DNA from 3 places in the Shewanella psychromarinicola genome. Region 1 is predicted to be linked to each of the others. Evidence: predicted binding sites of a transcription regulator. Region 1 holds the regulator's gene; each other region holds the start of a gene.

What was found. The regulator ArgR, encoded in region 1, controls arginine synthesis, uptake and breakdown. The targets are predictions, from matches to a motif close to ANTGAATANNTATTCANT.
Region 2: the regulator ArgR is predicted to act here: its motif matches at 3,090-3,107, upstream of argA (amino-acid N-acetyltransferase).
Region 3: the regulator ArgR is predicted to act here: its motif matches at 2,543-2,560, upstream of gltB (glutamate synthase large subunit).

What each region holds. Positions count from the first base shown of each region.
Region 1 is NZ_CP034073.1:2,015,095-2,019,495, reverse strand. Features, by position in the region: gene EGC80_RS08785 (GNAT family N-acetyltransferase) at 118-741, shown strand; gene EGC80_RS08780 (hypothetical protein) at 761-1,117, opposite strand; gene EGC80_RS08775 (GNAT family N-acetyltransferase) at 1,356-1,922, opposite strand; gene EGC80_RS08770 (hypothetical protein) at 1,926-2,144, opposite strand; gene EGC80_RS08765 (META domain-containing protein) at 2,267-2,755, shown strand; gene argR (transcriptional regulator ArgR) at 2,951-3,421, shown strand; gene EGC80_RS08755 (Dyp-type peroxidase) at 3,485-4,401, opposite strand, start outside.
Region 2 is NZ_CP034073.1:918,018-922,418, reverse strand. Features, by position in the region: gene dut (dUTP diphosphatase) at 1-95, opposite strand, end outside; gene coaBC (bifunctional phosphopantothenoylcysteine decarboxylase/phosphopantothenate--cysteine ligase CoaBC) at 92-1,288, opposite strand; gene radC (RadC family protein) at 1,504-2,181, shown strand; gene rpmB (50S ribosomal protein L28) at 2,303-2,539, shown strand; gene rpmG (50S ribosomal protein L33) at 2,546-2,719, shown strand; gene argA (amino-acid N-acetyltransferase) at 3,198-4,401, shown strand, end outside.
Region 3 is NZ_CP034073.1:2,329,411-2,333,811, forward strand. Features, by position in the region: gene gltB (glutamate synthase large subunit) at 1-2,490, opposite strand, end outside; gene EGC80_RS10185 (TIGR01212 family radical SAM protein) at 3,013-3,981, shown strand; gene EGC80_RS10190 (Hpt domain-containing protein) at 4,273-4,401, shown strand, end outside.

The DNA of each region.
Region 1 (4,401 bases):
GTCTTAGCCTAGCGACTTTAGGCTAAGCAAAACGATATCAAAAATAAAACCGCCATTGGCGGTTTTATTTTATCTGATTTATTAGACTATTATTTGATCTCACAAATGGCTCACGTTATGTATCACCCCACTTGGCTAGACACAAAGATAACGGCAAACCACCAGCCATCTGTTGCGACTAAATCCATTGCGGTTAACCCAAGAGCAACTAATCCGACTGCAACTAATCCGACTGCGATTGAACTCACGGCTATCAAGCACTGTGCCAGTAAACTTTCTGCTATAAAAGCGTGGTCTGCACTCAAATTATTTTATCGTCAGCATATGCCTTATGCTCGATTAGCCCAAAAAGAAGCGGTTGCAGTGATTCATCACCTACACTCTTCTGGCACAGATAGCACAGACTTAAATCAGCAAACAATCGTTGCCGCAATAAGAATTAAACCGATAGGCCAATATCAATTGATAAGTGGATTATTAGTCCATCCTCACTATCGTGGCCAACAACTTTCAAGTCAGTTATTGCAATTTATCGCGCCCAAATTAACGAGTAGACATTGCTTCTTATTTGCCCACCCCTGGTTAATTGGCTTATATCAACGGCAGCACTTTATGGTGATAGACCCGAGTGCGTTTGCTAGGTTACCGGCAGAGATAATGCAGTTATATCATCGATATCACAGTGAGCAACGGCCATTAGTGATAATGCAACTCCATGACGCTGAAGTGACAGCGCCATAAATACGGGGTGATAGGCTCATTAACAATGATCAAAATGAGCCGTTTCAACACACATAAACGATACTTGCGGCATGGTCATTACTGGCACCACTTTGACACAAATTGACGCCTTATTAATCCGCTCGACTTGGGTAAACAATGTAATCGCTGCATGGTAATCATTGGTTACCCCACAAAATAACCACGTTTGTTGCCAGCACACAAAATATCCCGACTGCTGCAACTGTGGATCATCTTCATCTTGTAAATCAGCTGCAACACACTCAAACGTCTCACTCGCGTCAGTCAATACCGCAGCAATCAGCTTCATATTGTCAAACGCCGATAACCTTAAGCCAAGGTAAGGTAAAAAAAGGGTTTCAAAGTCAGTACTCATAATATTCCTAATAAATAACCTCAGCTCGGGATAGCAAACGATAATCAAACAACTCTTTGTCCTGCTATCGGTGTTGCATTGACTGACAATAGGGCCACAACTAACACGTCAATGTCCCTTGTTAGCAAAGCCAATGGCCAGTTTGATATTGCAGACTTGAAATAAATCGGTTTTTATCGATATATCCCATCCCTTATACCGCCTTGACGTTAAATAACCACCTTAACGACACAATTGATCAGATACCATTTACCGTGGCAGTGGCAGTGGCAGTGGCCAGTAAACAATAATCACGTTGTTCAAAACTAAATTGATCAATCTCTGTCATCGCCGCTTTTTGTTGATGTGCGGCTAATGAACGCGCATTGTCTGCGGCGACATACGTAATCATAAATGGAAAGGTATTGCTTACTTGTTTTTTTAATTCAGTGACTAACGCCGAAAATACTCCTTTGCCACGTTTTGATTCTTGGATCCAAACCGGCCCATATTGGCATGAATTAGTGGTCGATAAAGTTTGTCCCTCTAAATCGGTAAACTTAATTTTTTGAATAATATGGCGATACAATGGTTGCGCGGAAAGAAAGGACCATTTGGCTGCCATCACATAACCAATGATTTGCTCTTGCTCTTCTGCCACGATAAACCAATGCTGATTGATAAGCTGTATCACCTCGCCTTTGCTGAGTGAATGAGCATGAAGTTGGTTATTTGAACCTAGCAACTCATCATCTACATGAGCACGTTCTAACTGCACAATAGCAGCAACATCGGTTAATAACGCCTTACGGATAATAAATGACAATGATTATTCCTTTGACCCTAAATTGGGAGATTGTTTCTTAGACCATTCTATCACTAGCGCAACAGGCAGCGGAGACATAATTAATGTCCCCACACCAATAAGTAAGGCAATGACTAATATACCACTGACTTGCTGGCCTATATCACTTTGCCAATATAATCCTACGCCCACCAGCAACATGATTAAACCAACGATATGCAACACTTTGAGTAATTTGATCATTTTAGACTCTTTAATACGTTAAATAATGTTCATTAATCCGAAAAATTACAATTATTTACGCTCTTACTCACCTTCAAGTAGTAGAATAACGGCAATTTTTTCGTATTTGGAACTCTCTTCGCATGATAAAGCATATTCTTGGCGCCACCGTTATATTTTTAGGCCTTAGTGCTTGTCAAAACCACACTCAAATTGTCTCAAATGAACAATTAATTGGTACTTGGCATGTAGAAGTCGTCCTTGACACTCCTACCATTAATAATAGCCCAGCAAAATTAGTTTTTGCCCAAAATGGTGAGTTAAGCGGCAATAACAGCTGTAATCAATTTTTTGGTCATTACAATCAACAAGGAAATCGACTCCAAATGGCACCGTCGGGTTCAACTATGAAAGCTTGTGTAGATAGTTTAATGGCCCAAGAAGCGGATTTGATGCACGCTATTGCACAGGTACAACAGATTGATTTCTCAAAAGGCAAACTCAATCTGCTGTCTGAAAAGGGTGATACGCTATTGGTACTAACAAAACAATCATCGCCACGATCGTTATACAAAGAATCGTTATATAACGAGTCGTCCGATAAAGCCTCTTTAAATACTGCACCCTATTAATTTATAGTTTATAACCTCAATACTGTGAATTATTCACTTAAGTCGGTAGACTTATTACTCACCCAAGTGTCAGCTTAAAGTTCCACTGTAAAATGAATTTTTATTCAATAAATCTGATTCTTTCTTGACTTAACAAGCCAATATATTCAAAATATGCTAGTTTTTTGAATAACAACTATAAGATGAATTATCACTATGCCAGCGACAAGAAATCAGGATGAGCTCGTTCGAACTTTTAAGGCGATTCTGAAAGAAGAACGTTTTGGAAGCCAAAGCGAGATTGTTATTGCGCTTCAAGCCGAAGGATTCGGTAATATTAATCAATCTAAGGTCTCTCGCATGCTCAGCAAGTTTGGTGCTGTGCGAACTCGAAATGCTAAGCAAGAGATGGTGTATTGCCTCCCTGCCGAGCTAGGCGTTCCGACTGCGGGTAGTCCAGTTAAGAATTTAGTACTGGATGTTGACCATAACCAAGCCATGATTGTGGTAAGAACCAGCCCAGGTGCAGCGCAATTAATTGCACGTTTGCTCGATTCAATAGGCAAACCAGAAGGCATATTAGGTACCATTGCCGGCGATGATACTATTTTTATTTGCCCAGCAAGCATAAAAACTATTGATGATACTCTCGAAACGGTTAGATCCTTATTCAACTATAGTGAATAAAAAAACCGTTCCAATAAAAAAGCAATGCCATGGCATTGCTTTTTTATTGCCTAGGATCGGCGTTTACACATCATCAAATTGAGTTAAAAAATCCAGTGATGGTACAAAAAATGACGACCCAGTCAACGCTTTAGTAAACGACATTAGATGATCATGATTTCCATGACCATCACCGTGCACCATACTGCGGAGCATTTTTTCGAAGTTATCAGGTGTACGGCATACAGAAAGAAACATTAGCCCTTGTTCTCTAATCGAACCATATGGCATGCTTTGGCGTAAAATCTCTAATGCTTTACCCTGTGGGTCCTTTAAATTGACTCGTTTCGTATGGCTGGTTAATGGCTTATCTTCTGACTCGTACTCAATATCATCAACTTTGGTTCGACCAAAAATATCTTCTTGTTTTTTAAGTGGTAAACGATGCCATTTACTTAAGTTATGCATGTATTTTTGCACATGTAGATAACTACCAGATACAAAGTCTTGATCTTCATCACCGACGAGCGCAACTTGTTGACGATGGCGCCCTTTAGGGTTTTCAGTACCATCAACAAAGCCGGTTAAATCACGACTGTCCATAAATCGAAAACCGCGCTCTTCATCGACTAACTCAACCAAATCCTCAAACATTTGATTAATTTCATTAGCAACAAGATGCAAAATATCATAACGATCGCAACGGATATGAACAAACAGATCATATTCCATCGCGGGAGCATCACGATTACCGTCATTCATTGCAGGAAAAGGTTTCAACAATGCTGGACGAGCTTCTGGATAAAAAGTATCCCAAAAATTGGCCCCAATACCCACAAAGCCATTAAAAGCACTGTCTGCATACTGATCCGTGAGTTCGTAAATGTATTGCGCCACATTAGCAATGGACGGACGTAGTTGATCTTCAACACCGTCATTGGCATTAAACATCAAGTACACACTGTGTAAATTCCCTTCTGCGCAAATCCCTAACTGTTCAC
Region 2 (4,401 bases), 1.1 Mb from region 1:
TCCATGCCTGCGCTACCGGGAGTTGCGTAGGCTGGCAATGGAAATTCACTGCCAATACGCGAGTCGAGAATTTTTAGTTCAATGGGTGTTTTCATGATTTTTTTAATTGTTTTTCTATTAATGAGAGTAATTGGCGCGCCAGTGTTAGTTTGTCTGTTGCTGGTAGTTGTTGGCTGCCGTGTTGCCAAAATACCTGTAGTGCATTGCTATCGGCATTAAAGCCTAAGCCTTGAATAGAAACATCGTTAGCGGCAATCATATCGAGCTTTTTGCGTTGTAATTTACCGCGAGCGTATTGCTCCACATCGTTAGTTTCTGCTGCAAAACCGACAGTAAAAGGTCGAGGTGTGTGCTCGGCAACCGTGGCTAAGATATCAGGATTACGTACTAGTGCAAGCTGCATTTTGTCGGCTGATTTTTTGATTTTCTGCTCTGCTATATCGGCAATTCGATAATCCGCTACTGCGGCGCAGCCGATAAAAATATCATGCTGCTCAACCTGTTCCATCACTGCGTTAAGCATTTGCTGTGCAGAATCAACGTTAATACGAGTCACACCTGCTGGGGTTGCCAAGTTAACTGGACCAGACACTAATGTTACGCTGGCGCCCATTTCTGCTGCGGCTTGGGCTAAGGCAAAACCCATTTTCCCTGAGCTGTGGTTGGAAATATAACGCACAGGGTCTATCGCTTCGCGCGTTGGCCCGGCAGTAATGAGTAGTTGATGACCTTGAAGTGTTTTAGGACCAAAAAATTGTACCAGTTGTTCTGCCATCACCACGGGCTCTTGCATTCTGCCGGGGCCGACTTCACCGCAGGCTTGGCTACCCGATGCTGGGTGCCAAATTATCAGGCCTTTACGGACTAAATTGGCCATGTTCTCTTGGGTGGCAATATTTTGGTACATCTGTTGATTCATCGCTGGGCATACAATGACAGGCGCACTGGTGGCTAAGCAGGTTGTGGTTAATAAGTCATTAGCCATACCGGCATTGATCCGCGCGATTATGTTTGCTGTTGCTGGAGCAATTAATACCACCTCAGCCCAACGAGCGAGTTCGATATGACCCATAGCCGCTTCTGCTGCGGGATCAAGCAAGTCAGAGGCCACTGGGTTGCCAGAAAGCGCTTGTATGGTTAACGGGGTGATAAACGCCATGGCGCTTTGAGTCATAATGACTCGCACATCCGCGCCACGCTCTTTTAAACGGCGAATAAGGTCCGCGCTTTTATAGGCGGCAATGCCGCCACCAATTCCGAGTAATACTTTTTTATTTGTCAGCATGATGCACATTATCCGACTCAAATCTAATTACGGCTAACAATATCACAAACCTATGACAAGTGGCGCAGATCCAATCTCAAAAATATCAACCATACTGTAGTCATTAATTCGAACTCTGTTGTTGAAAAAGATAACCAGCCGTTGTGGGTGTGGTCATCGGGTATAGCGTCGAGTTAATGCGTGCAATTAAATCGCCACATTGAATATAAGGGACATTCATGGGAATTAAAGATTGGCCTCAAGGAGAAGGACCTCGAGACAAGTTACTGCTCAAAGGCGCTGGACATTTGTCTGATGCAGAATTGCTTGCGGTGTTATTGCGTAATGGTCTGGCGGGGCAAAATGCGGTGGATTTAGCCCGAGAGATGATCAGTCAGTTTGGTGGTTTGCGCAGTTTGCTGAGTGCATCGAAAAGCCAAGTGTGTAAATTAGCTGGCGTTGGACCGGTAAAATACGCTCAATTACAGGCCGCGGCCGAGATTTCTAAGCGAATTGCCCATGAAAATCTACAAAGAGGGCAAATTTTGACAAATCCTGATTTAACTCGGGACTATTTAATGAGACAATTAGGCGACCGATCCTATGAAGTGTTCGCCTTACTATTGTTGGATACCCAACATAGAGTCATTCAATTTGTAGAATTATTTCGTGGCACCATCGATTCCGCTTCTGTTTATCCTCGCGAGGTTGTAAGCCTTGTTTTGGAGAAAAAAGCAGCGGCAGTAATAGTGTGTCACAATCACCCGTCTGGCATCGCAGAGCCAAGTCAGGCTGATCGGCGAATAACTGAGCGAATAAAAAATGCATTGGCAACCATAGATGTTTCTTTGTTAGATCATATGGTTGTAGGTGATCAGGAGATAGTCTCCTTTGCTGAGCGAGGGTGGATAGTATAAACACTGCTTGATCTTATATGGTCAATCGTGTATAAAATGCGCCCTCTTTGTGCCTCGGGCGACGGCCATACGAGGCACATTAATGCTCGAGCGTTAAAAAATTGTTTTGGAGAAGATTGACATGTCAAGAGTATGCCAAGTAACTGGCAAGAAGCCAATGGTTGGTAACAACCGTTCGCACGCAAAAAATTCGACTCGTCGTCGTTTTTTACCTAACCTACAAAACCATCGTTTTTGGTTAGAAGAAGAAAAGCGTTTCGTGCAATTACGTGTATCTACTAAAGGTATTCGTATTATCGACAAAAAAGGTATTGAAGTAGTTGTTGCTGAACTTCGTGCCAGTGGCGAGAAGGTATAATAGAAAATGGCTAAATCTAAAGGTAATCGTGAGAAGATCAAATTAGTATCTAGTGCTAAAACTGGTCACTTCTACACTACTGAAAAGAACAAGCGTAACATGCCTGAAAAAATGGAAATCAAGAAATTTGATCCAGTCATTCGTCAGCACGTTATGTACAAAGAAGCTAAAATCAAGTAATTGATTTTTGATTCTTAAAAAAGCCCCTTAATAGGGGCTTTTTTTATGGCCGTTTAAAAATAGTCTATACTGAATAACACCTTAGACTGGCCACAAAAATGTTTGATAAGCGTTTATTATCCCAAGTTGTGCTAATTTACAGCGTTGATCTAATGTGCTCATCATAAAATCATTCTATTTTGATTGGGTCCTCAACATTGGTAACCTGCTATTTCGTTAATATTTTGATGTAAAAATGTAACCCAATCGATATAAAAAATGCGTAAAGGGCTATTAGCGGCTAAAATGAGTTAACTTTTTGGCTGTCATGATTTTTTCACACTAAAGTGACACACTATATTTTATTAAAAGTGAAATAAAATGCTTTAAAAGTGAATTAAAATGCAATACCATTCCTTTTAACGTAATAAAAAATCATGTGATGTTCTTTGTCATAACTATTAATGAATATCAAACTTATCCTGAGGTGAATTTGCCTGTGAGAACCACTGAACTGGTTGATGGATTTCGTCATTCTGCTCCTTATGTTAATGCACATAGAGGTAAAACTTTTGTCGTCATGCTCGGTGGCGAGGCTTTAGCACATCCGCAGTTTCGCGGTATTTTAAATGATGTGGCTATGTTGCACTCACTTGGAATAGAGGTGGTATTAGTTTACGGGGCCAGGCCACAGATTGATGAGGGGTTGAAGGCTGCTGGAATTGAACCCGCCTATCATAACGGTATACGCATTACTGATGATGAAACCCTTAAAATTATCAAACAGGTTGCGGGAGCGACTCAATTTGATATCACCGCAAGGTTGTCGATGTGTTTAGGCAACACGCCAATGCAAAATGCCCAAATTAACCTTGTTAGTGGCAATTTTGTGATTGCGCAACCGTTAGGCATCGAAGACGGTGTTGATTTCTGTTTGAGTGGTAAGGTTCGCCGTATTGATGCGTTGGGTCTTCGTCGTCAATTAGACAATAATGGCATAGTCTTGATGGGACCGATTGCGGCTTCAGTTACCGGTGAAAGTTTTAACCTTACGGCAGAAGAAGTCGCGACCCAAGTCGCGATAAAGCTAAAGGCTGATAAGATTATTGGTTTTAGTAATAGTCACGGTATTTTGGATGAAAATGGCGACGTGATTGCTGAACTGATGCCAGACGAAGTTGAAGAAATGCTTAAGACGATGTCTACAGATACGCATGCTTCTGTGGGGACGATGGCTTTCTTAAAAGCCAGCGTTGAAGCGTGTCGCCGAGGCGTGCCACGTTGTCATTTGGTGAGCTATTTAGAAGATGGCGCATTATTACAAGAATTATTTTCACGCGAAGGTATTGGTACTCAAATTGTGACCCAAAGCGCCGAACGTTTACGCCGGGCAACCATTAGCGATATCGGCGGTATTTTAAATCTTATTCGGCCTTTGGAAGAGCAAGGTATTTTGGTGCGCCGCTCTCGTGAGCAACTTGAAATGGAAATCGAGCAGTTTATGTTGGTTGAACGTGACAATTTGGTTATTGGCTGTGCAGCATTGTATCCATTTGAAGAAGACAATGCGGGTGAGTTTGCGTGTCTGGTGGTGCACCCCGATTATCGTGATGCTGACCGAGGTAGTTTACTGCTAAATAATATTATTGGTCAGGCCCGTGTTCGTGGTTATTCGCGTTTATTTGCACTGACAACTCGGAGTA
Region 3 (4,401 bases), 310 kb from region 1:
ACGTAACGTTGCCACTGGGCGGTCATCAACTAAGTGAGTAAACTTTTTATACTCAGCATAGTTTTTGTCTTTAAGTGATGCTTGTAGGGTATTGACTACGTCTGGATTAAAACAGTGGTATTCACCGCCTTCAACATACTTTAGCAACCCACCTTGAGGTAACGGCATATGCGCGCGATACGCAGCAGTATGAAGTATCTTTTGGTCATCGGCGATATGGGTAAAGGTGACGCCTTCAATACGGCTAATGACGCCTTTAAAGCATAATTCAATGACATCACTGGCTAAACCCACGGCTTCAAATTGTTGACTACAACGGTATGACCCCACAGTGCTGATACCCATTTTAGACATGATTTTACGTAAGCCTTTTTCAATGCCAAAACGGAAGTTAAGCAATAAAGGCGTTACATCTTCTACTTGACGTGATTTCGCCATTGCAGAGATAGATTCATAGGCAAGGTAAGGGTAGATAGCTGTCGCGCCAAAACCTAGCAGCACCGCAAAGTGATGCGGGTCACGGGCAGATGCCGTTTCAACAATAATGTTGGTGTCGCAGCGTAAACTTTTATCCACTAAACGTGTCTGCACAGAACCCACAGCCATAGCGGCAGGGATGACTTGTGCATTTTCCGCTACTGCACGATCAGACAAGACTAATAATGTTGTGCCACTGCGCGCTAGGCGTTCTGCCTCATCCGTTATACGACGGATCGCCTGCTCTAGGGTTTCGTGGGTATCATAGTTTAAATCAACCATATTAGCGCGATAGTTGGTGCTATCTAAGCCAAGCAGTTGATTAAAGTCACTGAATAATAAAATCGGCGAATTAAACATCACTCGGTAAGCGTTGCCAGTGGTTTCGCTAAATAGATTTTGCTCGCGGCCTACACAAGTGGCTAATGACATCACGTGTTTTTCACGTAATGGGTCAATTGGTGGGTTGGTGACTTGAGCAAATTTCTGACGGAAATAATCATACAATGAACGCGATTTTTTCGACAATACTGCCATGGGAGTATCATCACCCATTGAGCCGACGGCTTCTTCACCTTTACTGGCGAGTACCCAAATAACTTGCTCTAATTCTTCACGAGTAAAACCAAACTGTTTTTGGTATTGCAGCAGTGTTTTAGCATCAAAGCCACTTGAACCTTGTTTGCTGGGAGGCATTTGCTCAGCAGGGATTAAAGTCTGACTATTTTTAGCCATCCATTCTTTATAAGGATGACGACGTTTTAAGTCGTTATCAATTTCAAAAGAGTGGTGCAAATGACCGTTCAAGGTGTCTAATACTAATAATTCACCCGGCCCAACACGGCCTTTTTCAATCACTTCATCGGCTGCGTAATCCCAAATGCCGACTTCAGAGGCTAAGGTTAAGATACGATCCTTGGTTATAACGTAACGAGAAGGGCGTAAGCCGTTGCGATCAACCGCACAGGCAGCATGACGACCATTAGTCATTACAATGCCAGCAGGGCCGTCCCACGGCTCCATGTGCATTGAGTTAAAATCATAGAAAGCTTTTAACTCGTCGTCCATCTCTGGGTTTGATTGCCATGCTGGTGGAATAAGTAAACGCATAGCTCGGTATAAATCCATCCCTCCTGATAACAGCATTTCGAGCATATTATCTAAAGAAGAGGAGTCTGAACCGGTTTCGTTAACAAAGGGTGCCGCTTGTTGTAAATCGGGCAATAAAGGCGAATTAAACTTATAGGCACGCGCTCTAGCCCATTGACGATTACCGGTAATGGTATTGATTTCACCGTTATGGGCAAGATATCGAAATGGTTGGGCTAATGGCCACTTGGGATGTGTGTTGGTTGAAAAGCGCTGGTGAAATAAACAAATGGCACTTTTCAAACGTATGTCTGCTAAGTCTGTGTAAAATGACGGCAGATCGGCTGGCATCATTAACCCTTTATAGACAATCACTTGCCCAGAAAGACTGGCAACGTAAAAGTCTTCATCATCAGTGATTTGCTGTTCAAGTCGGCGACGCGCCATGTACAAGCGACGTTCAAGATCTTTTTCCCGCCAGCCAACTGGCGCGTTGATCAATACTTGATAAATCTGTGGCAAGCTTTCCCGACCAATCTCCCCCAAAACATCAGGATTAATCGGAACTTTACGCCAACCAGCGACACTTAACGTTTCTCGTTGTAGTTCTTTTTCTAAGATAAGTTTGGCTTCATCAGCGCGTTGTTTATCTTGGCTGAGAAATAGCATACCCACGGCAAACTTTCGGCTCAAATGCCAATCATTTTCTGCCGCAATAGCTTTAAAAAAACCTGTAGGCATTTGCATTAATAGACCACAGCCATCACCTGTGCGTCCGTCCGCTGCAATACCACCACGATGCTTCATTCGATCGAGACCATGAATCGCAGTACGCACAATGCGGTGACTCGCGTCACCATCCATTTGTGCAATTAAACCAAATCCGCAATTGTCACGCTCAAAACTGGGATGATACAAGCTCATACAAAAACCCCCTAAACCTCTACTAGATACGACTCGGGGTAAATTCAAAGAATATCCATAGATATGCACCCGAACCATTCAAAATAAACTGAGATTGAATAAAGGTCAAACCAAAAAAATGCAACAAACTGAAATATAATTACTCATAAAACGTAATACCCTACCAACCTTACGTTAACGTAAACTGTGAGATATCACCTATAACCTTATGAATAAAAAGAATTTTAGAAAATGATAAAATGATCAGCTACTTTTTTGCAACAACAACAAAGAAGTGTTTTTGAAACAAAAAGAGTGAATTTTATTTCAAACACAGTCTTTGAGTAAAAAATTATTCTAAATGACTAAATATTCATATCGAGTGTTTTGTAAGTTGATTAAATGGTGTTAACTGTTTTTAGCGTTAGCGCACAAGTTTACTGCCAGCGCCAATAGATAAACTATTTTATTGATTTAGCACCAAGACAGGTGTGTATCGGTTGACTAAACTGGCGAACTTTAAAGTAATGTTGAGAGTAAATTTTGGGTTTAGATGACTACGTTAATACATTTGGTTTACATTGCAAGCAACGTTATGGCCAACGCATAAAAAAATTAACTATAGATGCCCAATTTACTTGTCCTAATCGAGATGGCACCTTAGGCGTAGGCGGTTGTACTTTTTGTAATGTGGCTTCATTTAGCGGAGAACAAGACAGTGCTCAACCCATTGCAGTGCAATTATCCGAAGGAAAAATACGTGCCCAGTCAGCCAAAAAAAGTGTGCTTCCCACTGAAGTAGCCCCAGCGTCGACAGCAAAATATATTGCTTATTTTCAGGCCTATACCAGCACTTACGATGAGTACAAAGTACTCAAGCAAAAATATGATCAAGCCGTTGAAGATACCGATATTGTCGGGCTTCATATTGGTACTCGTCCTGACTGTGTGCCTAATGAAGTACTTGATTTATTGGTTGAGTATCAACAACGAGGCATCGAGGTGTGGCTGGAGCTTGGTTTACAAACGGCCAATAATCAGACCTTAAAGCGGATTAATCGTGGCCATCAATTATGCCAATACCGTCAAACCGTTAAAAAGGCTCGTGCTAGAGGGATTAAAGTGTGCACCCATCTGATACTAGGCCTCCCAGGAGAAACTTCCGTGGACTACTTTAATAGCTTACAAACCGTATTAGGGATAGGTGTTGATGGGCTAAAACTGCACCCACTACATATTGTAGAAGGCAGTATTATGGCAAAACAATGGCGTTATAATCCCATGCCATTGATCGGTCTGGACGAGTATGCTTCAGAGGTCGCAAAACTGATCCGTCACACCCCAAAAGACATTATCTTCCATCGCGTGACCGCTTATGCAAAAAAACCAATGTTGCTTGCGCCTGATTGGTGTGCTTTTCGTTGGGATGGTCTTGTTGCGATTGTTAATGAGTTACGAGACTTTGGCGGCCAAGGTAGCGCTTTAATGTGTAGCCAAAGTAAAACGGTTTAGTGTTAGAGATATCGATAGATTGGTCGTGAGTCAGCTGAATACGATCAAAATAAAGGTCGGTTTTTATGACGTAATACAAGGGTGGTAACGATTATTTACTCATTATTGAATAAAACATTACCAATATGAGGTATTTTTAAACATTGGTAATACCAGTTGATCAGTTGTGTTAGTAAAATGTAATATTTATAATTAAATCGCAGCTAAATATTGGCAAGCCTTGCATAGGGTATTTTACTCGGTATCATATTTAAAATTCTAGAAAGTTATATTATTGATAGAGGTGCCTTTATGGCCACAACGCAGTTAGACTCAATATTGGATCTCAATACGCTTGAGCAATATATCAGTGCCATTGGTGCTGGAACGTTATTGAAAAGCGTAGTGTTATTCGAGCAGCTAATGCCTGAATATGTCAGT